DNA from 2 places in the Cupriavidus mimosae genome. Region 1 is predicted to be linked to the other one. Evidence: predicted binding sites of a transcription regulator. Region 1 holds the regulator's gene; the other holds the start of a gene.
What was found. Region 1 encodes sigma-54, which starts transcription at its own class of promoters, with help from an activator protein. Its sites were predicted from a motif close to TGGCANGNAANCTGCTTT; they were not measured.
Positions count from the first base shown of each region.

Region 2: MKD50_RS13510 (circularly permuted type 2 ATP-grasp protein) is a predicted target of sigma-54. The motif match lies at 7,407-7,424, and genes of this name have one in related genera.

Region 1 covers NZ_JALHRY010000005.1:125,290-136,350, forward strand. The annotation lists gene MKD50_RS11230 (PsiF family protein) at 1-379, opposite strand, end outside; gene hprK (HPr(Ser) kinase/phosphatase) at 550-1,521, opposite strand; gene MKD50_RS11240 (PTS sugar transporter subunit IIA) at 1,604-2,059, opposite strand; gene hpf (ribosome hibernation-promoting factor, HPF/YfiA family) at 2,413-2,763, opposite strand; gene MKD50_RS11250 (RNA polymerase factor sigma-54) at 2,812-4,290, opposite strand; gene lptB (LPS export ABC transporter ATP-binding protein) at 4,414-5,214, opposite strand; gene lptA (lipopolysaccharide transport periplasmic protein LptA) at 5,223-5,867, opposite strand; gene lptC (LPS export ABC transporter periplasmic protein LptC) at 5,988-6,617, opposite strand; gene MKD50_RS11270 (KpsF/GutQ family sugar-phosphate isomerase) at 6,664-7,647, opposite strand; gene MKD50_RS11275 (hypothetical protein) at 7,534-7,791, shown strand; gene MKD50_RS11280 (monovalent cation:proton antiporter family protein) at 7,791-9,770, shown strand; gene MKD50_RS11285 (ribbon-helix-helix domain-containing protein) at 9,798-10,172, opposite strand; gene MKD50_RS11290 (DJ-1/PfpI family protein) at 10,276-10,854, opposite strand; gene MKD50_RS11295 (adenine phosphoribosyltransferase) at 11,060-11,061, shown strand, end outside.
Region 2 covers NZ_JALHRY010000006.1:186,869-197,929, reverse strand. The annotation lists gene lolD (lipoprotein-releasing ABC transporter ATP-binding protein LolD) at 1-217, shown strand, start outside; gene MKD50_RS13535 (TatD family hydrolase) at 231-1,091, shown strand; gene MKD50_RS13530 (DNA internalization-related competence protein ComEC/Rec2) at 1,163-3,595, shown strand; gene MKD50_RS13525 (MurR/RpiR family transcriptional regulator) at 3,618-4,571, opposite strand; gene edd (phosphogluconate dehydratase) at 4,835-6,721, shown strand; gene MKD50_RS13515 (gluconokinase) at 6,792-7,298, shown strand; gene MKD50_RS13510 (circularly permuted type 2 ATP-grasp protein) at 7,639-9,114, shown strand; gene MKD50_RS13505 (alpha-E domain-containing protein) at 9,137-10,108, shown strand; gene MKD50_RS13500 (transglutaminase family protein) at 10,155-10,994, shown strand.

The sequences.
Region 1 (11,061 bases):
ACAGGCATTCCTTCATGTGGGCCTTGTATTCGTCGCCCTTCTTGCCCTTGCCGGACTTGCTGCAGGAAGCCATCTTGTCCTGCTGGCTCTTGGGCGCGCCGGACTTCGACAGGCATTCCTTCATGAATGCCTTGCGTTCGTCGCCTTTCTTGCCGGAGGCCTGCGCGTTGCAGGACTTCATCTTGTCCTGCTGGGTGTTGGCCGCGGGCTTGTCCGGATTGGCGGGGGTAGCAGGCGTGGCCGGCACGGCAGGCGTTGCCGGGGCCGTGGCCGACGGCTTGGCCGGCGTAGCAGGAGTGGCCGGCGTGGCGGTCTGCGCAAAGGCGCTGGCTGCGAACAGGGGGGTGACCAGCGCGCACACTGCAATCAGGGTCTTCATGCTTGCTCTCCTCGGGGGTGGACTACCTTGTCGCCGCGCGCCGGTTCGGCGTTGCAGCGTCCGTAACGGGCGTGATGCCCATTGCAGCACAAAACGGAGCATGCCTGAGAAGCGTTGACGAGCGGTTGTCACGCCGTTGTAAGCAATTGAAAACCGCGGCGGACCGGGGCTTACAGCAGCCGGCCCTGCCCGCGCGAGACGGCATCGGCCTGCATCGCGGCGCGCTGGCGGTCCATGAAGTCGCGCAGCGTGTCGATGCCGCGCAGGCGCAGGATGGTATTGCGCACGGCGGCCTCGACCAGCACGGCCAGGTTGCGGCCGGCCGCCACCTGGATCTTGACCATGTGGATGGGAAGCCCGAGCACGTCCAGGTACTGCGAATCCAGCGGCAGCCGCTCGAATTCGCCATCGTTGCGCCGCACCAGCTGCACCACCAGCTTGATCTTCATCTTCCGCCGTACTGCGGTCTCGCCGAAGATGGTCTTGATGTCGAGCAGCCCCAGGCCGCGTACTTCAAGCAGATTCTGCAGCAGCGGCGGGCAGCGGCCTTCGATGAAATCCGGCCCCAGCCGGACGAAATCGACGGCGTCGTCGGCCACCAGCCCGTGGCCACGCGAAATCAGTTCCAGGCCCAGTTCGCTCTTGCCCAGGCCCGATTCGCCCATGATCAGCACGCCCATGCCCAGGATGTCGAGAAACACGCCGTGCATGGTCACGCGCGGCGCGGAGATGCGCGACAGGTACAGGCGCAGATGGTCGATCACCGCGGCGGACGACACCGGCGTGGTGAACAGCGGCGTCGACGAGCGCGTGCAGCGCAGTTCAAGGTCCGGCGGCGGCTCCATGCCGTCGGCAATCACCAGGAACGGCGGCTCCAGCAGGATCAGCTCGCCCATCTGGCGCTTGCGGGTCTCGTCGTCGAGCCGCTGGTAATACGTGATTTCGGGCTTGCCGAGGACCTGGATCCGGTTCGGGTGGATCAGGTTGAGGTGGCCCACCAGGTCTGCGGCGGAGGTCGCTTCGCGGGCGAATTCAACGTCAAAGGCGCGGTCCGCGCCCTCCAGGCCGGCGATCCACGAGAGTTTGAGGTCGGCTGCGTTGTCGTCGAAGATGGACTGGGAGGTGACGCCGGTGAGTTCCATGCGGTATGGCTGGTAAGGCGGTGTTCGAAGCGCGTGGCGCTTGCCCGGTCTGGTGCCGGCCCGCTCCGGGGGAATCAGTGGATCAGGGATGCCATGCGATCAGCAGTTCGTGCACGGCATCGGGCGTGGGCAGCGTCGCCAAGCCCTCGCGCATGTCGCGATCCGACAGCAGTTGCGCGATCTCGGACAAAATTTCCAGGTGCTGCTGCGTGGCCTGTTCCGGCACCAGCAGGAAGATCAGCAGCGACACCGGCTTGCCGTCCGGCGATTCGAACGGGATCGGCTCGGCCAGTCGCATGAACGCGGCCAGCGGCTGCTTCAGGCCCTTGATGCGCCCGTGCGGAATCGCCACGCCGGCGCCCAGTCCGGTCGAGCCCAGCGACTCGCGTGCGAACAGGTTGTCGGTAACGATGGCGCGCGCCACGCCATGGTTGTTCTCGAAGAGGAGCCCGGCCTGCTCGAACACACGCTTCTTGCTGGTGACGCTGACGTCGAGGGTAATGTTGCCGGGTGGCAGCAATTTGGCCAAACGATTCATGGGCGATGCGCAGGATGTCAGTTAGCGGGCGGATCGTTCCGCCGGGCAGCGGCTGGCTCCCCGACCGCTGCCGGCGCGGGGAAGACGTCCGGCCCATTATAGAGCAGCGGCTACCCTTGCATTGTGCGGTGCAGCGCGAGCAGGCGCAGCCACGATTTCTCTCTCTTTGTATGGCGCAGCATACACCTTGGCGCTGCGCTTGCGAACATTTCGGACCTTCATGCGTGGCAGGGCTTTGCTCCGCTGCCACACACCCGTCACGGCGCAAGGGCGCAAAAAAGCCGCGCTTCGGGGCGCGGCTTGCCTGTGGAATCCTGGTTCAGCAGCCCTCTGCGGGGCTGCCGGGCACGGGTTTATTGCTGCATTTGCGCTGCGGCCATCTGGTACTTGACCGCTTCGCGGTCGTGGCCTTGCACGCGATCCTTGTAGCGAATCACCTGACGGTCCAGCTTGTCGACGAGTGCGTCGATCGCCGCATACAGGTCTTCGTGATGCGCCTCGACAAAGATGTCCTTGCCCTTTAGATGCAGATTGATTTCCGCGTACTGACGCCGGTCCTTTTCCTTGTGATTGTCGACAGAGAGCAGCACGCTAACGCCAATGACTTGATCGAAATGCCTGACGATTCGCTCCAGCTTCGTTTCCACGTACTCACGCAGAGGGGGCGTGATGTCCAGGTGGTGTCCACTGATCTTGAAGTTCATAGCGCTTCTCCTTCTGAAAGAGCCTCACCAGGCAGGCGGTGGGCTCGGCTACAAAGACTTGCGGAGATTGACTGCGGGGATTTTCAAGGCTTCACGATACTTGGCGACGGTGCGGCGTGCGACAACGAAGCCCTGTTCGCCCAGCAGTTCGGCGATGCGACTGTCGGAAAGGGGATTCCTCGGGTCTTCGGCTCCTATCAGTTGCTTGATCAAGGCGCGGATGGCCGTTGATGAAGCCGCGCCACCGGTTTCGGTGGACACGTGGCTACCGAAGAAGTACTTCAGTTCGAAAGTACCCATCGGCGTAGCCATATATTTATTGGTCGTCACCCGGGAGATGGTTGACTCGTGTAAACCCAGTGTATCGGCAATCTCCCGCAAAACCAAGGGGCGCATGGCGATTTCACCGTGGGTGAAAAAGTTCTTTTGACGCTCGACAATGGCCTGCGAGACACGCAGGATCGTGTCGAACCTTTGCTGGATATTCTTGATCAGCCAGCGTGCCTCCTGCAGCTTCTGCTGCAGTCCCGCCGTGCCGGTTTCGCCCTTGGCGCCGCGCAGGATCTGGGCATACATATCGTTGATGCGCAGCCTCGGCATCACATCCGGATTGAGCTGCGCGGTCCAGCCGCCGCCGCTCTTGCGCACGAACACGTCGGGCACGACGAAATCGGCCTCGGGACGGCTGTACGCGTGGCCCGGGTAGGGTGCGAGCGAGCGGATCAGGTCATGCGCGGCCTTGAGCGCGACTTCATCGACCTGCAGGGCCTTCTTCAGTCGCGTGTAGTCACGTACCGCCAGCAGTTCCAGGTGATGGGTGACGATGGTCAGCGCCAGTTCGCGCTGCGGGTGGGTCAGGCGGCGCAATTGCAGCGCCAGGCATTCGGCGGCATTGCGCGCGCCCACGCCGGCCGGATCGAAGCTCTGCAGCAGCGTCAGGATGGCGTGGACTTCGTCGGGGTCGAACTCCAGCTCTTCGGGCAGCTCCGCGCAGATCTCTTCGAGCGAGGCGCTCAGGTAGCCGTCGTCATCGAGCGATTCGATCAGGAAGATGGCGAGACCCTTGTCGCGCGCCGAGATCTTCAGCGGCGTCAGCTGCTCCATCAGGTATTCGCGCAGCGTGGGCTCGGCATCGCGCAGCTGCATCGGCGTCTTTTCGTCCTCGTCGCCTTGCGGGCGGCGGGCGAAGTCATCCAGGCTCCAGTCGCTGTTGCCGTAGTCGTCGCCGCTGCTGTTGTCGCTGTAGTTGTCATCGGCAGCGCCCTCGGCGCGCGCATCGCCATTGCCCTGGGGCTCGGCGGGGGCGGGCGCGGGCGCGCTCTGTACGTTGACCGAGCCATCGGCGGCCACGCGCAGCGGGCTTTCGATCCAGTCGTTCTCCCGCTCGAGCAGCGGGTTTTCCGTCAGCGCCTGTTCGACTTCCTGCTGCAATTCCAGCGTGGAGAGCTGCAGCAGCCGGATCGACTGTTGCAGCTGCGGGGTCAGGGCCAGGTGCTGGGAGAGGCGGAGCTGTAGCGACGGTTTCATGCGACCTATTTTATGCGCATCTTTCCGATGTTGGAACGGAAATTGCTATCGCTAATGCGCCGTGATCGCCGCTGGCTCTCCGCATCGCGCGGCCATGGCAGCCCGCGCCGGGCAGCCGTCTTGTCACATGCGGAAGTTCTCGCCCAGATAGACGCGCCGCACGGCGTCATTGGCGATGATGTCTTCGGGCTGGCCAGCTGCCAGCACCGTGCCTTCGCTGATGATGTAGGCGTGGTCGCAGATGCCGAGCGTCTCGCGCACGTTGTGGTCGGTGATCAGCACGCCGATATTGCGCGCCTTCAGGAAGCTGACGATGCGCTGGATTTCGCCCACGGCGATCGGGTCCACGCCGGCGAACGGTTCGTCGAGCAGAATGAAGCGCGGCGACGACGCCAGCGCGCGCGCGATTTCCACGCGGCGGCGCTCGCCGCCGGACAGCGACAGCGCCGGGTTGTTGCGCAGGTGCGCGATCTGCAGGTCGTCGAGCAGGGCATCGAGGCGGCGCTCGATCTCGGCCTTGGCCAGCGGCTTGCCCTTGTCCTGCTGCAACTCCAGCACCGCGCGGATGTTCTCCTCGACGTTGAGCTTGCGGAACACCGAGGCTTCCTGCGGCAGGTACGACAGCCCCATGCGCGCGCGCTCGTGGATCGGCAGGCCACTGATGTGGTCGCCGTCGAGCACGATGTCGCCTTCGTCCAGCGCCACCAGGCCGACGATCATGTAGAAAGACGTGGTTTTGCCCGCGCCGTTGGGGCCGAGCAGGCCGACCACCTCGCCGCTCTTCACATCGAGCGAGACGTCCTTGACCACCGTGCGGGAGCCATAGCGCTTCTTCAGGTGGCGCACGACCAGCGTGCTGCCGCCGGGCAGTACAGAGTTGGCTTCGACGACAGGCTGGTCGGCAATGGTGGCGGTATCGGTCATGGGTACGGTCAGGGTTTGTTGGCGGGCGCGGGCGCCGACTTCAGGTCCAGCGGCGAGCCGCCTGCGGTGCCGGACTTCTGGTCCTGGCGCGGCGACAGTACCGCGCGCACGCGGCCGGACGGGTTGGCGGCGGCGGCATCGCCGCTGCCGCCGCCCGCCGCGGTATAGAGCTCCTTGCGGCTGTCGTAGGTCAGCACCGCGCCGCGGATCTCGTCGACCAGCTTGGCGCCCTGCAGCCGCGCCATGCGGGCATTGCCGATCAGCTTGGAGAATTCCTGCTTGCCGTCGTACTCGATGCGGTCGCCCCAGCCGTCGATGTATTCGTCGACACCCTCGCGCTTCTGGCGGATATAGGCCTGCCTGCCCGGCTTCGAGGTGGCCACGGCGAACTGGTAGCCCTCGGGATCCGTGCGCAGCTCGGCGGCGTCGGACTTCAGGATCATGGTGCCCTTGGTCAGCACCACGTTGCCGGTCAGCGTATAGATCTGCTTGACGTCGTCATAGCTGGCGTTGTCCGCCTCGAGCACCATCGGCTTGTCGCGGTCCGCGCGCTCGGCAACGGCAGGCTGGGCCAGCAGGCCGAAGGCCAGGGCCAGCGCGAGCAGGGCCGGGGCGGTGCGTCGACGGGACGATGTCGTCAGGGAAGCGGTCATGTTGGCAGGGTTGCTTGAGGGCGTCTGGATGCGTGGTGGAGCGGTTTGCGCGGACTTTGGCGCGCGCGGTGCGGAGCCGTGCCGGCCGGCACCGCGGGCGCGACTGCGCTGGACCGGGCGTCAGGACCCTGGCGCACGGCCCGGGGATGGCCCGGTGATGATGGTGCCGCGTACATTGCCGAGCAATTGTACTTCGCGGGTGACGTTGTTGAAGATCAGTCCGTTGGCGGTCATGACCGACGGGCCGCGCGTCAGCTTGACGGGCTTGTCGGTCTTGACGATGTCGTCATTGACCAGCAGCTGGAAATAACTCGACGCCGCGGTCAGCTGCGGATCCTTCGAAGGATCCTTTCCCTGCTGGCGCAGCACGTAGCCATTGCCGTACAGGTCGATCACCGTGCCTTCGGCGTTCATGCGGCCGATGTCGGCGCGCGCGGTCACCGGCGGGCGGTCCGGCTCGTAGGCGCGCATCGCGGGGCGCGTGACCTCGTAGGTCTGGTCGTCCTCGAAATGGACCATGCGCTCGCCGGTGAAGCGGATCTTGGTGCTGCCGTCCGGTGCCAGCTCGGTGGCCGAGAAGCGGTCCATGAAGTAATCCGGCTCGTGCTTCTTGGTGGCCTGCGCGGCCTGGTCTTCCTTGGGGGAGTTGATCTGGACCAGCCAGAACGTGCTGCCCGCCACGATGGCCATCAGCAGCAGCGGCAGCAGCCGCATGACGATGCCGCTGAGGGAGGCGAGGAGTGCCTGCATGGTGTCCTTGGCGTTGTGCTGCGGGTGCCGTGGGTGGGGCGCCGGCTCAGATGACCTTGGCGCGGGTCAGGTCGTGGATATGCAGTGCGCCGGTCAGGCGCCCGTCGTCGTCCACCACCAGCAGCTGGTTGATGCGGTTGGCTTCCATCACCTGCACGGCTTCCACCGCCAGCTGGTCCTGGTTGACCACGTGCGGGTTGCGGTGCATGACCTCGCCGATCGGCACGGTCTTCCAGTCGCGCGGGGTTTCCAGCAGGCGGCGCAGGTCGCCGTCGGTGAACACGCCGATGGCGCGCCCGTCGGTATCCACCACCGCGGTCATGGCCATGCCCTTGCGCGTGATTTCCATCAGCGCCTGGGCCAGCGGCGTGCTTTCGCGCACCTCGGGCACGGCGTTGCCGGTGCGCATCACGTCGCGCACATGGGTCAGCAGCTTGCGTCCGAGCGCGCCCCCGGGGTGCGAGCGGGCGAAGTCTTCCTCGCCGAAGCCGCGCGCATCCAGCACCGCCACCGCGAGCGCGTCGCCCAGCGCCAGCGCGGCGGTGGTGCTGGCGGTCGGCGCCAGGTTCAGCGGGCAGGCTTCCTTCTCGACCGCCGCGTCCAGGTGGACGTCGGCCAGCTTGGCGAGGTTGGAGTCCGGATTGCCGGTGACCGAGATCAGGCGCGCGCCGATGCGCTTGACGATCGGAATGATCGACAGCAGTTCGCCGGTCTCGCCGGAATTGGAGAAGGCGATCAGCACGTCGTCGCGCGTGACCATGCCGAGGTCGCCGTGGCTGGCTTCGGCGGGATGCACGAAGAACGCGGGGGTGCCGGTCGAGGCCAGCGTGGCCGCGACCTTGCGGCCGATATGGCCGGACTTGCCGATCCCGGAAACGACCACGCGCCCGGTGCATTGCAGGATCAACTGCACGGCATGGGCAAAGTCGCCGTTCAGGCGGCCGGAAAGTGCGGAAACCGCATCGGCTTCGGTCTGGAGCGTGTCGCGGGCGAGCCTGAGTGCTCGATCCGCATCGAAATTGGCTATCATGGCGACGAAGTATACCAACGAATGCGACCGCACCTTGGCCGACCCACGGCGCGCGTCGCGCTCGCCCGTGCTCGCCGTATTTCCGCCGGCAGGGTGCCCGTGCCGGGTCGGCCGCGCGCCTCGCCGGTCACCCTGACCATCTGATGCATTCTCCGCTGGAACTGACCCTGGTGCTGCTGGCCGCCGCCGTGTTCGGCGTGGTCGCGTTCCGCATGCTGCAGCTGCCGCCGATGCTGGGCTACCTGGCCGTCGGCATCCTGATCGGGCCACATGCGCTGGGGCTGGCCAGCGATACCGCGCAGACCAAGTACCTGGCCGAATTCGGCGTGGTCTTCCTGATGTTCTCGATCGGGCTGGAATTCAGCCTGGCCAAGCTGCGCGCGATGAAGCGGCTGGTGTTCGGCCTGGGCGGCTCGCAGGTGGTGCTGTCGATGCTGGCGGTGGTGCCGGCCAGCTGGGCCTTCAACTGGCTGTTCCCGTTGTCGTGGCAGGCCTCGGTGGCGCTGGGCGGGGCCCTGGCCATGTCGTCCACCGCGATCGTGTCCAAGATGCTGTCCGAGCGCATGGAGCTGGAAAGCGAGCACGGGCGCAACATCATCAGCATCCTGCTGTTCCAGGACCTGGCGGTGGTGCCGCTGCTGATCGTGATCCCGGCGCTGTCGCGCGATCCGGGCGACCTGGTCATGGCGCTCGGACTGGCCACGCTCAAGATCGTGGTGGCGCTGGGCGCGATCTTCTTCCTGGGCCAGCGCCTGATGAGCCGCTGGTTCCATGTGGTGGCGGCGCGCCGCTCGCAGGAGCTGTTCATGCTGAACCTGCTGCTGGTCACGCTGGGCATGGCGGCGCTGACCGAGCGGCTGGGCCTGTCGATGGCGCTGGGCGCCTTCATGGCGGGCATGCTGATCTCCGAGACGCCCTACCGCCACCAGGTTGAGGAAGACATCAAGCCGTTCCGCGACGTGCTGCTGGGGCTGTTCTTCGTCACCATCGGCATGCTGCTCAACATCCGCGTGGTGCTCGACCATATCTGGCTGGTGCTGGCGCTGCTGGTGGTGCCGGTGCTGTTCAAGCTGGTGCTGATCGCGGCGCTGGCGCGCGTGTTCGGCTCGCGCCAGGGCGTGGCCATCCGCACCGGCCTGGGGCTGGCGCAGGCGGGCGAGTTCGGCTTCGTGCTGCTGAACCAGATCGACGGCCTGAACCTGGTCGACCCGGTGCTGATCCAGGTGATCCTGGCATCGATGCTGCTGTCGATGCTGGCGGCGCCGTTTCTGATCCAGTACAGCGATGCCATCGTGCTGCGCTTTGCCGCCAACGAATGGCTGATGCAGTCGCTCAACATGACCCGCATCGCCGCGCAGAGCCTGCAGACCGAAAAGCACGCCATCATCTGCGGCTTCGGCCGCAGCGGCCAGAACCTGGCGCACATGCTGGAGCGCGAGGGCATCAACTACGTGGCGCTCGACCTGGACCCCGACCGGGTGCGCGAGGCCGCCGCCGCGGGCGATACCGTGGTCTACGGCGACGCCGGCCGGCGCGAGGCGCTGATCGCCGCGGGCCTGCACCGCGCCGCCGCGGTGATCGTCACCTATGCCAACACGCCATCGGCGCTGAAGGTGCTGCACCATGTGCAGGAGCTGGCGCCGGCGCTGCCGGTGATCGTGCGCACGGTCGACGATTCCGAGCTCGACACGCTGCAGAAGGCGGGCGCCACCGAGGTGGTGCCCGAAATCATCGAAGGCAGCCTGATGCTGGCCTCGCACGCGCTGGTGCTGCTGGGGGTGCCGATGCGGCGCGTGGTGCGCGGCGTGCAGCAGGCGCGCGACGCGCGCTACAGCCTGCTGCGCGGCTATTTCCACGGCCGCGACGACGAAGAAGACATGGTCGAGCGCGACTCGGTGCGGCTGCATTCGGTGTCGCTCGGCCCGCAATCCACCGCGGTGGGCAGGCGCCTGGGCGTGCTGGGGCTTGAGCGCATCGGGGTCGAGGTGACCGCGGTGCGCCGGCGCGGCATCCGCGCCTTCGACCCGCAGCCCGAAACCGTGCTGGAGCCCGGCGATATCGTCGTGCTGCGCGGCCCGCCCGAGGCGCTGGAGGCCGCCGAGACGCGCATCCTGAACGGCTGAGCACCGGATCTGGCGCCGCAGCAAGCCTTAGTGCGGGCGCGGCTCGACCCAGGACTCTGGCAGGTTATCGAGCACCGCGCGCGGGTCCAGCGAGCGGATCGGCACGTCGCGATCGGCCGGGATGCGCCCCTCGCCCTGCAGCATCAGGTAGCGCAGGCAGCACACCCGCAGGAAGGACGAGAAGTTGCCCGCGACGGCCTCGCTGCCGCGGTGTTCGGTCAGTTCGTCGTGCAGGCGCGTGATCAGTTGGTTGACGGTCATGCCGTCGCGCTGCGCCAGTTCTTCCAGCACTTCCCAGAACAGGCTTTCCAGCCGGATGCTGGTGGCCGCGCCGTGCAGGCGCAGCGAGCGCGACTGGCTCTGGTAAGACGCCGGATTGGCGCGGATAAAGATTTCACACATCGAGGGCTCCCTGACGGGCGGGCGGCGCGGCCGGCAGGCCGTGCATGGCCGGCCGGGTCGGCAAGCCATGCATCGCGGGTGGCGGCGCCGCGTGCGGAAAGCACTAATGTACGATCCGCGTGCCCAGCACCGCAAGAAACTGCGCCAGCCAGGCCGGATGCGCCGGCCAGGCCGGGGCGGTGACGAGGTTGCCATCGGTGTGGGCCTGGTCGACCGGGATTTCGGCATAGGTGCCGCCGGCCAGCTTCACCTCCGGCGCGCAGGCCGGGTAGGCCGAGCAGGTCTTGCCTTCCAGCACGCCCGCGGCCGCCAGTAGCTGGGCGCCGTGGCACACCGCGGCAATCGGCTTGCCGGCCTGGGCGAAGTGCCGCACGATTTCCAGCACGCGTGTGTTCAGGCGCAGGTATTCGGGGGCGCGCCCGCCGGGGATGACCAGCGCGTCGTAGCCGGCCGGGTCGATCTCGGCAAAGCTGGCGTTGAGGGTGAAGTTGTGGCCGCGCTTCTCGCTGTAGGTCTGGTCGCCCTCGAAATCGTGGATCGCGGTGGCGCACGCGTCGCCCGCCCGCTTGTCGGGACACACGGCATCGACGGTGTGGCCGACCATCTGCAGCGCCTGGAACGGCACCATGGTTTCGTAGTCCTCGGCGTAGTCGCCCACCAGCATCAGAATCTTTTTTGCCATCGTGGTCTCCTGTATGGTTACGGGTGTCCGGCGGGTGCCGGACGCGGCAAGCCGGCGCGGGCAGCCCGTCCGGCCGGCAGGGCCATTGTGCTGGGCGCCCCGGTGGCGCGGGTGGTAATGGGTTACCACGGCGGGTTACCGCGCGTCCGCAGGCCGCCGCCACCGCTTTCTGACTGGGGCGCCGCGCGCCCATCCCCCGATCCCTAT
Region 2 (11,061 bases), on a different contig from region 1:
TGCGCGCGCGCTGGTGGGCCAGCCGGCCTGCGTGCTGGCCGACGAGCCCACCGGCAATCTCGATGACCACACCGCCGGCGGCGTCTATGACCTGATGCTGGAACTGTCGCGCACGCTCGGCACCAGCTTCGTCATCGTCACCCACGACCTCGACCTGGCCGGGCGCTGCGACCGCGTGCTGCGGCTGCGCGACGGCCACCTGCACCAGGAACGCTGAAGCGTACGCAGCCATGTGGATCGACACCCATTGCCACCTCGACGCCGGCGAGTTCGACGCGGACCGCGAGCAGGTCACCGACGCGGCCGCGGCCGCCGGCGTGCGCGGCATCGTGGTGCCGGCGGTGGCCGCGTGGAACTTCGATACCGTGCGCGCGCTGGCGCATCGCGATGCGCGCTGCGTCTATGCGCTGGGCATCCATCCGCTGTGCTCGCCCGGCGCGGGCCAGGCCGAGGTGGACACGCTGCGGCGCCAGGTGGCCGCCAGCATGGACGACCCGCGCTTCGTCGGCATCGGCGAGATCGGGCTCGACTTCTTCGTCGCGGGGCTGGACGCGCACCACCAGACCTGGCTTTACGTCGAACAACTGAAGATCGCGCGCCAGTTCGACCTGCCGGTGCTGCTGCACGTGCGCAAATCGCAGGACCAGGTCGGTGCGCAACTGCGCAAGCTCGGCGTCAAACGCGGCATCGCCCACGCCTTCAACGGCAGCCACGAACAGGCGCGGCGCTTCGTCGAGCAGGGCCTGAAGCTGGGCTTCGGCGGCAATGTCACCTTCAGCCGCGCGCGCCAGATCCGCCGGCTGGCGGCTGAACTGCCGCTGGAGGCGCTGGTGCTGGAAACCGATGCGCCGGACATCGCGCCGGCATGGCTGTCGGACGACCAGTTCGGCGAACAGCACAAGGCGCGCAACACGCCCGCCGAGGTGGCCGGCGTGGCGCGCGTGATGGCGCAACTGCGCGGCATCGACGCACTGACGCTGGCGCAGGCGACCTGGCGCAATGCCGTGGCGGCGCTGCCGCGGCTGGCGGCGTTTGCCGATACCATGGCGCCTCCGCTTGCTGGCGGTCACACAACTTCCACGCCTGCTTGACAAGCTGACAAGCTCGCCGCGCCTGCGCGCGGGTACAACTCCGGTAATGCAAGATCATCGGAGGAGGTGCCGTGCGTCGCTTCGTGGTGGCATTCGTGGCCGGGTGCTGGGCCCTGCAGCAGCAGTCGACGCTGCCGCAATCGCACGGCCTGCGCCTGGGCGCCGCGCTGCTGGCCTTGTGCGCCATCGGCATGGCCCTGTGGGGCAGGCGCCTGCCTGCCCTGCTGCAAGTCCTGGCGCTGGCGGCGCTGGCCTTTGCCATGGCGTACTGCTGGGCTGCCTGGCGCGCCGAACTGCGCCTGCGCGAATGGCTGCCCGTGGCGCTGGAGGCGCGCAACCTCGACGTGCGCGGGGTGGTCTCGGGGCTGCCCACTCGATCCCCCACCGGCACACGCTTCGCGTTCACCGTCGAGCAGTCGGCGGGGCCGGACCAGCCGCTGCCGCGCCAGGTCATCCTCAACTGGCGCGACGCGCCGCTCGAGTTAAGTCCGGGACAACGCTTTACGCTGACCCTGCGCCTGCGCCGCCCGCGCGGGCTCGCCAATCCGTTTGGCTTCGATTACGCCTACTGGCTGCTAGCGCAAGGCTATGGCGCCACCGGCTACGTGCGCCGCGCCCACGGTCCGCCGCAGGATGCCGCCTCGGAGCGGCTGGCCTGGCGCATCGAGGCCTGGCGTGCGGCCGTGCGCGACCACCTGCGCGCCGCGCTGCCGGCCGGGGCACGTTACGGCGCGGTGCTGGTCGCGCTGGTGATCGGCGACCAGCGCGGCATCGAGGCGGACGACTGGCAATTGTTCCGGCGCACCGGCGTGAGCCACCTGGTCGCCATTTCGGGGCTGCATATCACCATGGTGGCCGGCATGGCGGCGTCGCTGACCGGACTGTTGTGGCGCCACTCGTTCGGCTTTGGCCGCTGGCTGCGACGGCCACTGCCATTGTGGCTGCCGGCCCGGCAAGCCGCGCTGGTGGTGGCGGTGGCCACCGCGCTGGGCTACGGCATGCTGGCCGGCATGCAGATCCCGGCGCTGCGCACCGTCGCCATGCTCTGCGTCGCGGCGGTCGCGGTGTGGGGGGCACGTGCGCCGCCGGCGTCGGTGGTGCTGGCCTGCGCCGCGCTGGTGGCGCTGCTGCTGGACCCGTGGGCGGTCATGCTGCCCGGTTTCTGGCTGTCCTTCGGTGCCGTCGCGGTGATCTTCTTCGCTGCCCGGCCGGGACGCGACGCCGCCATCGCAGGGCGCTGGCAACGGCTGCGGGCCGCGCTTGCCGCGGGCGCGCGCACCCAGTGGGCCGTGACCATCGGGCTGGTGCCGCTGACGCTGTTGCTGTTCGGCCAGGTCTCGGTGGTGTCGCCGTTTGCCAATGCGGTGGCGATCCCCGTGGTCAGCCTGCTGGTAACGCCGCTGGCGCTGCTGGGTGCCGCGCTGCCGCTGTGGCTGGCCGTGCCGGTCATCGCCGGTGCCCACTTTGCCATGCAGGGGCTGGCGGCCGTGCTGGCATGGTTCTCCATGCTGCCCGGGGCATTGTGGGAGGCCGCCAGCGCGGGGCCAGTCGCGCTGCTGCTGGCCGCGCTTGGCGTGGCCGTGCTGGTGGCGCCCGTGGCTTCGGCGCGCCTGCGCCGGCATGGCGCACTGCTGATGCTGCCGATGCTGGTGGCGCGCGGCCCGCCGGTGGCCGATGGCCAGTTCCGCGCAGTGATGTTCGACGTCGGGCAGGGCACCGCGGTGCTGGTGCGCACGCGCTCGCATGCGCTGCTGTACGACACCGGACCCGGCTATGTGTCGGGGTCCAGTGCGGGCGCTCGGGTGGTGGTGCCGCTATTACGCGCCGAAGGGGTGGCGCGGCTCGACCACCTGATGGTCAGCCATGAAGACATCGATCATGCCGGCGGCGTGGCGGACATTGTAGGAACGGTCGGCGTGGCGGCGCGCAGCACCGGTGCGCCAGCCGGCCACCCGCTGCTGGACGCGCTGAATGATGGGACCGGTCCGGCCCGATGGAACCCATGCGCCGCGGGACAGCAATGGGAGTGGGACGGGGTGCGCTTTGCCGTGCTGCACCCGTTGCCTGAACAGTCGCAGCAGGCCGCCATCGCCAGCAACGCGCGCAGTTGCGTGCTGCGCGTGGACACTGCCGCGCACAGCCTGCTGCTGACCGGCGATATCGGCCTGGCGCAGGAGCGTGCGTTGATCGGGCGCATGCCGGCCGAAGCCTTGCGCGCCGACGTGCTGGTGGTGGCGCATCACGGCAGCGCTACGTCGTCCGGCGCGGACTGGATCGAGACGGTCGGGCCCGCGGCCGCGGTGTTCCAGCTGGGCTATGGCAACCGCTATCGCCATCCGAACGCCGAAGTCTGGGAGCGCTTTGGCCGCGCGGGCATCCTGCGCTATCGCACCGACGAAACCGGCGCGGTGACCATGGACACGGCACGCGCGGGTTACACGCTGTCGACGTTCCGGCAGGCGGAGCCGCGCTACTGGCGGGAGCGGCCGCCGGCGCCGCGCTAGGGCGCGAGGGTGTCGCGGGCGGTCAGCCGGCCTTACTGCGGCTGGGGCGTGCGGCGGGCCGTGCGGGCCTGGTGGACGTAGACGGCGTGGCCGGCTCGGCCGCCGCGGCGCGGCCCCGGCTGCGTGCCGGCGCCGGCTCGGCACCGGCGATGCGCCGCTCGCGCAGATGCGCCTTGGCGCGCTGCAGGCGCGGCGCGACGGTGTCCGCGCGCGCCAGCGCCACGCCAGCGGCGAGCACGTCGCCCAGCACCAGGTGGCTGATGCGCGAAGTCATTGGCGTGTAGACCTCGCTGTCTTCCTCGACGTCCGAGAACACGCAGACCTCGGCCAGCCGCGCCAGCGGCGAGCCGCTATGGGTCAGCGCCAGCACGCTGGCGCCGCTGCTGCGTGCCAGCGTGGCGGCGGTCAGCATGTCCCAGGTGCGGCCGCTGTTGGAGACCAGTACGGCCACGTCGCCCGGCGCCAGCAGCGCCGCCGACATGCTGAACACGTGCGGGTCGGCATAGGCGACGGTCGGCACGCCCAGGCGGAAGAACTTGTGCTGCAGGTCGAGCGCGACGATGCCGGAGTTGCCACAGCCGTAGAACTCGATGCGGCGCGCGCCGGCGAGCAGCTGGATGCCATGCTCGATCTGGTCGGCCGAAAGCGCGTTGCGCACGCTCATCAGCGTGGCAATGGTGCGGTCGAACACCTTGCCAGCGATGTCCGCCGGGCGGTCGTCGGCGGCGACATCCTGGTGCACGAAAGGGGTGCCGCCGCCGACGTTCTGCGCAAACTGCAGCTTGAATTCGCGGAAGCCGTCGTAGCCCAGCGCCGCGCAGAAGCGCGCGATAGTGGGTTGCGATACCCCGGCGCGCTCGGCCAGTTCCGGCATCGACAGCCGGATCACGGTGGCACCGTGGCGGGCTACATAGTCGGCCAGGCGGCGTTCTGAGGGACGGAGGGTGTCGTAGACGGCAAGGATGCGGTCGCGCATGGCGGCAGGCGGCGGTATCGGTGTGGAAGAGTATGTAGATATTCTACATTGATTGGCGCCGCATCTTGCCTTAGATGAAGGCTGACTGGCTCTCCGGGTTTGTACTGATTACGGCCTTGTGGTGGGGATTTTTCTGCAATGGCGGGTCGACGAGCGGCAGGTGCTGGGTATAATGGCGCCCGGTTTGTAGAAAATCTACAGGTGATAGCGCCCTGCGGCGCCCGTCGCCCCGCCTCCTTTTTCCCACAAGGACCGTCATCGCCATGCCTTCTGCCGTCCATGCCGAGCTTCAGGCCGTTACCGACCGCATCGTTGCGCGCAGCCGCGCCAGCCGTGCCGCCTACCTTGCCCGTTGCGAGCGCGCGCAGGCGGAACTGGGGCCGCTGCGCGGCATGTCCTGCGCCAACCTGGCGCACGGCTTTGCCGCGCTGCCGGCCAGCGACAAGCTGAAGCTGCGCGTCGAGCATGCGCCCAACTTGGGCATCGTCACCGCGTACAACGACATGCTGTCGGCGCACCAGCCCTACGAGCGCTATCCCGCCGTGATCCGCGAGGCCGCGCGCGCGGTCGGCGCGGTGGCGCAGGTGGCGGGCGGCGTGCCGGCGATGTGCGACGGCATCACGCAAGGCAACGCTGGCATGGAGCTGTCGCTGTTCTCGCGCGATGCGATTGCCATGGGCACCGCGGTGGCGCTGTCGCACAACACCTTCGATGCGGCGCTGATGCTGGGGGTGTGCGACAAGATCGTGCCGGGGCTGCTGATGGGCGCGCTGCAGTTCGGCCACCTGCCGATGGTGTTCGTGCCCGCGGGCCCGATGTCCAGCGGGCTGCCCAACAAGGAGAAGGCGCGCGTGCGCCAGCTCTACGCCACCGGGCAGGTCGGGCGCGACGCGCTGCTGGAAGCCGAATGCCAGGCCTACCATGGCGCCGGCACCTGCACCTTCTACGGCACCGCCAACAGCAACCAGTTCCTGATGGAAATCATGGGGCTGCACCTGCCTGGCGCGGCCTTCGTCCATCCCGACAGCGGCCTGCGCGATGCGCTGACGGCCGCGGCGGCACAGCGCGCGATTGCGCTGCGCGCGCGCGGCGACAGCTACCTGCCGCTGGCGCGCATCGTCGACGAGCGCGCCATCGCCAATGCCATGGTCGGCCTGCTGGCCACCGGCGGCTCGACCAACCACACCATCCACCTGGTGGCGATGGCGCGCGCCGCCGGCATCGTCATCGACTGGAACGATTTCGACCTGCTGTCGCGCATCACGCCGCTGCTGGCGCGGGTCTATCCCAATGGCTCGGCCGATGTGAACCATTTCCATGCCGCCGGCGGCGCCGGCTTCGTGATCCGCGAGCTGCTGCAGGCCGGTCTGCTGCACGAGGACGTGCAGACCGTGGCCGGCCCGGGCCTGGCCCGTTATGCGCAGGAACCGGTGATGACCGACGGCGTGCTGCGCTGGCGCGACGGCGCCGCAACGAGCGGCGACCCGCAGGTGCTGGCGCCTGCGGGCGCGCCGTTCTCCGCCGAGGGCGGGCTGCGGCTGATGCAGGGCAACCTGGGACGCGGCGTGATCAAGGTCTCGGCCGTGGCGCCCGAGCACCGCGTGGTCGAAGCGCCGGTGCGGGTGTTCGATTCGCAGGAGGCGCTGCAGGCGGCGTTCGATGCTGGCGAATTGGGCGGCGACCTGGTGGCGGTGGTGCGTTTCCAGGGGCCGAATGCCAACGGCATGCCGGAACTGCACCGGCTTACCCCGGTGCTGGGCGCGCTACAGGACGCCGGCCACAAGGTGGCGCTGGTGACCGACGGGCGCATGTCCGGCGCGTCGGGCAAGGTGCCGGCGGTAATCCACGTCGGCCCCGAGGCGCTGGCGGGCGGGGCGCTCGCGCGGGTGCGCGACGGTGACCGCATCCGTGTCGACGCTGTCGCCGGCACGCTGCAATGGCTGGGTGACGAGGCCGAATTCGCGGTGCGCGCGCCGGCGCGCGCGCCTGCCGACCCGTTCGCGCAATTCAGCCTGGGGCGCGGCCTGTTTGGCCTGTTCCGGCGCCACGCACGGATCGCGGAAGAGGGTGGCAGCGCACTCGACCTGTCCGAACTGGACGCCGCCGGCGCCGACGGCCGTACCGCCGGGTTGCGATCCGTCGCACAATAGCCGGACCAGGACAGGCAGGCAACTGACAAGGATGGCAACACCATCCGATACCAAGACCGACGGAGCAGACATGATCTATATCCTGATGGGCGTTTCCGGCAGCGGCAAGACCACGGTCGGCCAGTTGCTGGCGCAGCGGCTGGGCTGCGGCTTCCATGACGCCGACGACTTTCACAGCGACGCCAACAAGGCCAAGATGCACGCCGGCATCCCGCTGACCGACGATGACCGCTGGCCCTGGCTGGCGGCGATGCGCGCGGCCATCGACACCGCCCGGGCCGAAGGCCGCACTCATGTGTTCACCTGCTCGGCGTTGCGCCAGGCTTACCGCGACCGGCTGACCCCGCCCGATGGCGGCGTGACCTTCGTGTTCATGAAGGGGGATGCCGCGCTGATCGGCCAGCGCCTGTCCGCGCGCACCGAGCATTTCTTCAATCCGGAGCTGCTGCAAAGCCAGTTCGATACGCTGGAAGAGCCCGGCGACGCGCTGGCCCTCGACATCCGCCAGCCACCGGAGGCGCTGGTCGACACCATCCTGCGCGCCACCGGGCGGCAGGGCGCCAGCGCGGCGCGCTGAAGCGCTGCCGCCTGCGCGCAGGGGCATGGTCCCCGGCGGACTTCCTGATTTTCCATGGATCGCAACCACGGCCGCCGGCCTCACCGGCGGCCGTTTTTTTGCGTGCGCTGGCAGGCATCTTGCTAGCTTCGCTTCGGTGTCTGTGCGGCGCGGCTGCGGTGGCACGGGCGGCCCGCCGGCCGCCTTGCGGCTTTCGCCGGCACGGTTATGCTGGAAGGGCCAGTGACTCGACGGCATCACCGCGGCTTGCGCCAACCGGCGCGGCCGCGCGGCAGGGCAGGACAGCCAGGGCAACCAGGGCGGCCGGCAGCGGCGCCCGCGACATGGAGGAGCGGCCATCATGGCGGCGCGGTATTTCGACGAGATGCTGGACTGGCGCGACGACAGTGCGCCGGCGCTGATCCACGCGGGACAGACCTTGCCCGAGGGGGCGGTCCGCCCGCACTACCGGCATTTCGCCGAATGGCTGGCGCGCCAGACCGAAAGCACCATGGCCAACAAGCGCGCCGAGGCCGACCTGGTGTTCCGGCGCGTGGGCATCACCTTCGCCGTCTACGGCGACAAGGACGAAGCCAACAGCGGTACCGAGCGCACCATTCCGTTCGACGTGGTTCCGCGCATTTTCCCGGCGAGCGAATGGGCGCTGCTGGAAAAGGGCCTGCGCCAGCGCGTGGCCGCGCTGAACCGCTTCATCCACGACATCTACCACGGCCAGGACATCATCCGCGCCGGCGTGATCCCGCCCGACCAGATCTACAACAACGCCCAGTACCGGCCCGAGATGCTGGGCGTCAGCGTGCCGCACGACGTCTATGCGCATGTCGCCGGCATCGATGTGGTGCGTGCCGGCGAGGGCGAGTTCTACGTGCTCGAAGACAACCTGCGCGTGCCGTCGGGCGTGTCGTACATGCTCGAGAACCGCAAGATGATGATGCGCTTGTTCCCGGACCTGTTCGCGCGCAACCGCGTGGCACCGGTGGCGCACTATCCCGACCTGCTGCTCGACATGCTGCGCGGGGTCTCGCCGCAGGCGATCGCCGATCCCACCGTGGTGGTGCTGACGCCGGGCATGTACAACTCGGCGTACTTCGAGCACGCCTTCCTGGCGCAGCAGATGGGGGTGGAGCTGGTCGAAGGCAGCGATCTCTTCGTCGAGGACAACCACCTGTTCATGCGCACCACGCAGGGCCCGCAGCGCATCGACGTGATCTACCGGCGCGTCGACGATGATTTCCTCGACCCGCTTGCGTTCCGCCCCGATTCCGCGCTCGGCGCCGCGGGGCTGCTGTCGGTCTACCGCGCCGGCAACGTGACCATCTGCAATGCGATCGGCACCGGCGTGGCCGACGACAAGTCGATCTATCCTTATGTGCCGGACATGATCCGCTTCTACCTGGGCGAGGAGGCCATCCTGAGCAACGTGCCGACCTACATGTGTCGGCGCGCCGAGGATCTGCAGTACGTGCTTGACCATATGGCCGAACTGGTGGTCAAGGAAACCCACGGAGCCGGCGGCTACGGCATGTTGGTCGGCCCGGCGGCGACGCGCGCCGAGATCGAGGCCTTCCGCGAGGTGGTCCGCTCCAGGCCGGAGCAGTACATCGCGCAGCCTACGCTGGCGCTGTCGACCTGCCCGACCTATGTCGAGGCCGGCATCGCGCCGCGCCATATCGACCTGCGCCCGTTCGTGCTGTCGGGCAAGGAGGTGCGCATGGTACCGGGCGGGTTGACGCGCGTGGCGCTGCGCGAGGGCTCGCTGGTGGTGAATTCCTCGCAGGGTGGCGGCACCAAGGACACCTGGGTGCTGGAACGATGAACGCCGATTCGGGAGAGCCCGCATGCTGAGCCGCACCGCCGACCACCTGTTCTGGATGGCCCGCTACACCGAGCGCGCGGAGAACACCGCGCGCATGCTCGACGTCAACTACCAGACCTCGCTGCTGCCGCAATCGGCCGAAGTGGCCGAGCAGGGCTGGTGGGCCATGCTCGACATCTCGGAGCTGACCGACGTCTTCGACCACAAATACGGCCTGCTGTCGCGCGACGACGTGATCGACTTCATGGTACGCGACATGACCAATGCCTCGTCGATCATGAGCTGCCTGCGCGCGGCGCGCGAGAACGCGCGCGCGGTGCGCGGCTCGCTTACCACCGAGGTCTGGGAAACCGTCAACACCACCTGGCTGGAGGTGCAGCGCCTGATTGCCGATGGCGTGCTGAAGGAAGACCCGGCGCGCTTCTTCGAATGGGTCAAGTTCCGCTCGCACCTGGCGCGCGGCGTGCAGTTCGGCACCATGCTCAAGGACGATGCCTTTCATTTCATGCGCTTGGGCACCTTCCTGGAGCGGGCCGACAATACCGCGCGGATCCTCGACGTCAAGTTCCAGGCGTCTAACGGCCGGGAGGGCGAGGAGCCCGAGGCCAAGCCCGACCAGGGCGCCCACAACGATTTCTACCATTGGGCGGCGATCCTGCGCTCGGTGTCGGGCTTCGAGGTCTACCGCAAGGTCTACCGCGCGGTCATCACGCCGCAGCGCGTGGCCGAACTGCTGATCCTGCGCCCGGACATGCCGCGTTCGCTGGTATCGAGCATGGACGAGGTGGTGGCGATACTGCATACGGTGCGCAACCAGCATTCGGCGGAAACCGAGCGCCAGGCTGGTAAACTCCACGCCGACCTGAAGTACGCGCGCATCGACGATATCTTTGCCGTCGGCCTGCATGCGTACCTGACCAGCTTCCTGGAGCGCATCGGCGACCTTGGCAACGGCATCAGCCGGGACTTCCTGGTGCCGCTGCAGGCGGCCTGAGCCGGGCCGCCGGCAGTCCCCCGTACCGCCGCCGCGCCCTGATACCGTGAAATACAAGATCCACCACCATACCGTCTACCGCTACACCGAACCGGTGCGGCGCAGCGTGCACGAAGTGCGTCTGCAGCCGCGCTCGGGTCCGCTGCAGACCGTTGACTACTGGCAGCTATCGACGCCGGGCAACCCGTCGGCGGCGCGCGATGGCTTCGGCAACATCGTGCACAACTTCACGGTGGCCGGGCCCGCCACCACCATCGCCATCGAAGCCAGCGGCGAGGTCGAAGTGCTGCCGCCGCATGGAGACCTGGATCGCGACGGGCATCACGCGTTTTGCGATGCGCCGCCGGATGGCGAGGCGCGGGTGTCGCCGCTGTATTTCCTCGGCAGCACGCCGCTGACCACGGCGCCGGCGCCGATGCGTGCCTTTGCCGCGCCGTTCCTGGCGGCGGGGCACGACATCGATGCGCTGCTGGCGCTGGCGCGCGGCATCGGCGAGCGCGTGCGCTACAAGCCCAACACCACCGATGTCGGCACTTCGGCGGCGGAGGCTTTCGCGCTGGGCAGCGGGGTGTGCCAGGACCAGGCGCAGGTGATGGTGGCGGCGTGCCGGGCGCTGGGCATTCCGGCGCGCTATGTCAGCGGATATTTCTACGACCCGGCCGCCACCGAACTGGCCAGTCATGCCTGGGCCGACGTGTGCCTGGACCCGGCCGGCGAAATCTGGTGCAGCATCGACATCACGCACGGCTGCCTGACCGACGAGCGCCATATCCGGCTGGCGGTGGGGCGCGATTACGCGTCGGCGGCACCAGTGCGGGGCATCCTGGAAGGCGGCGCCGGCGAGACGCTGGAAGTCAATGTAACCATCACGCCACTTTCGACCTGATTAGGTGCTTGCTTCCAGACGCGGCGCGGTGCCGGTGCATGGGCGCTAGAATCCAGAGTGATGCAGG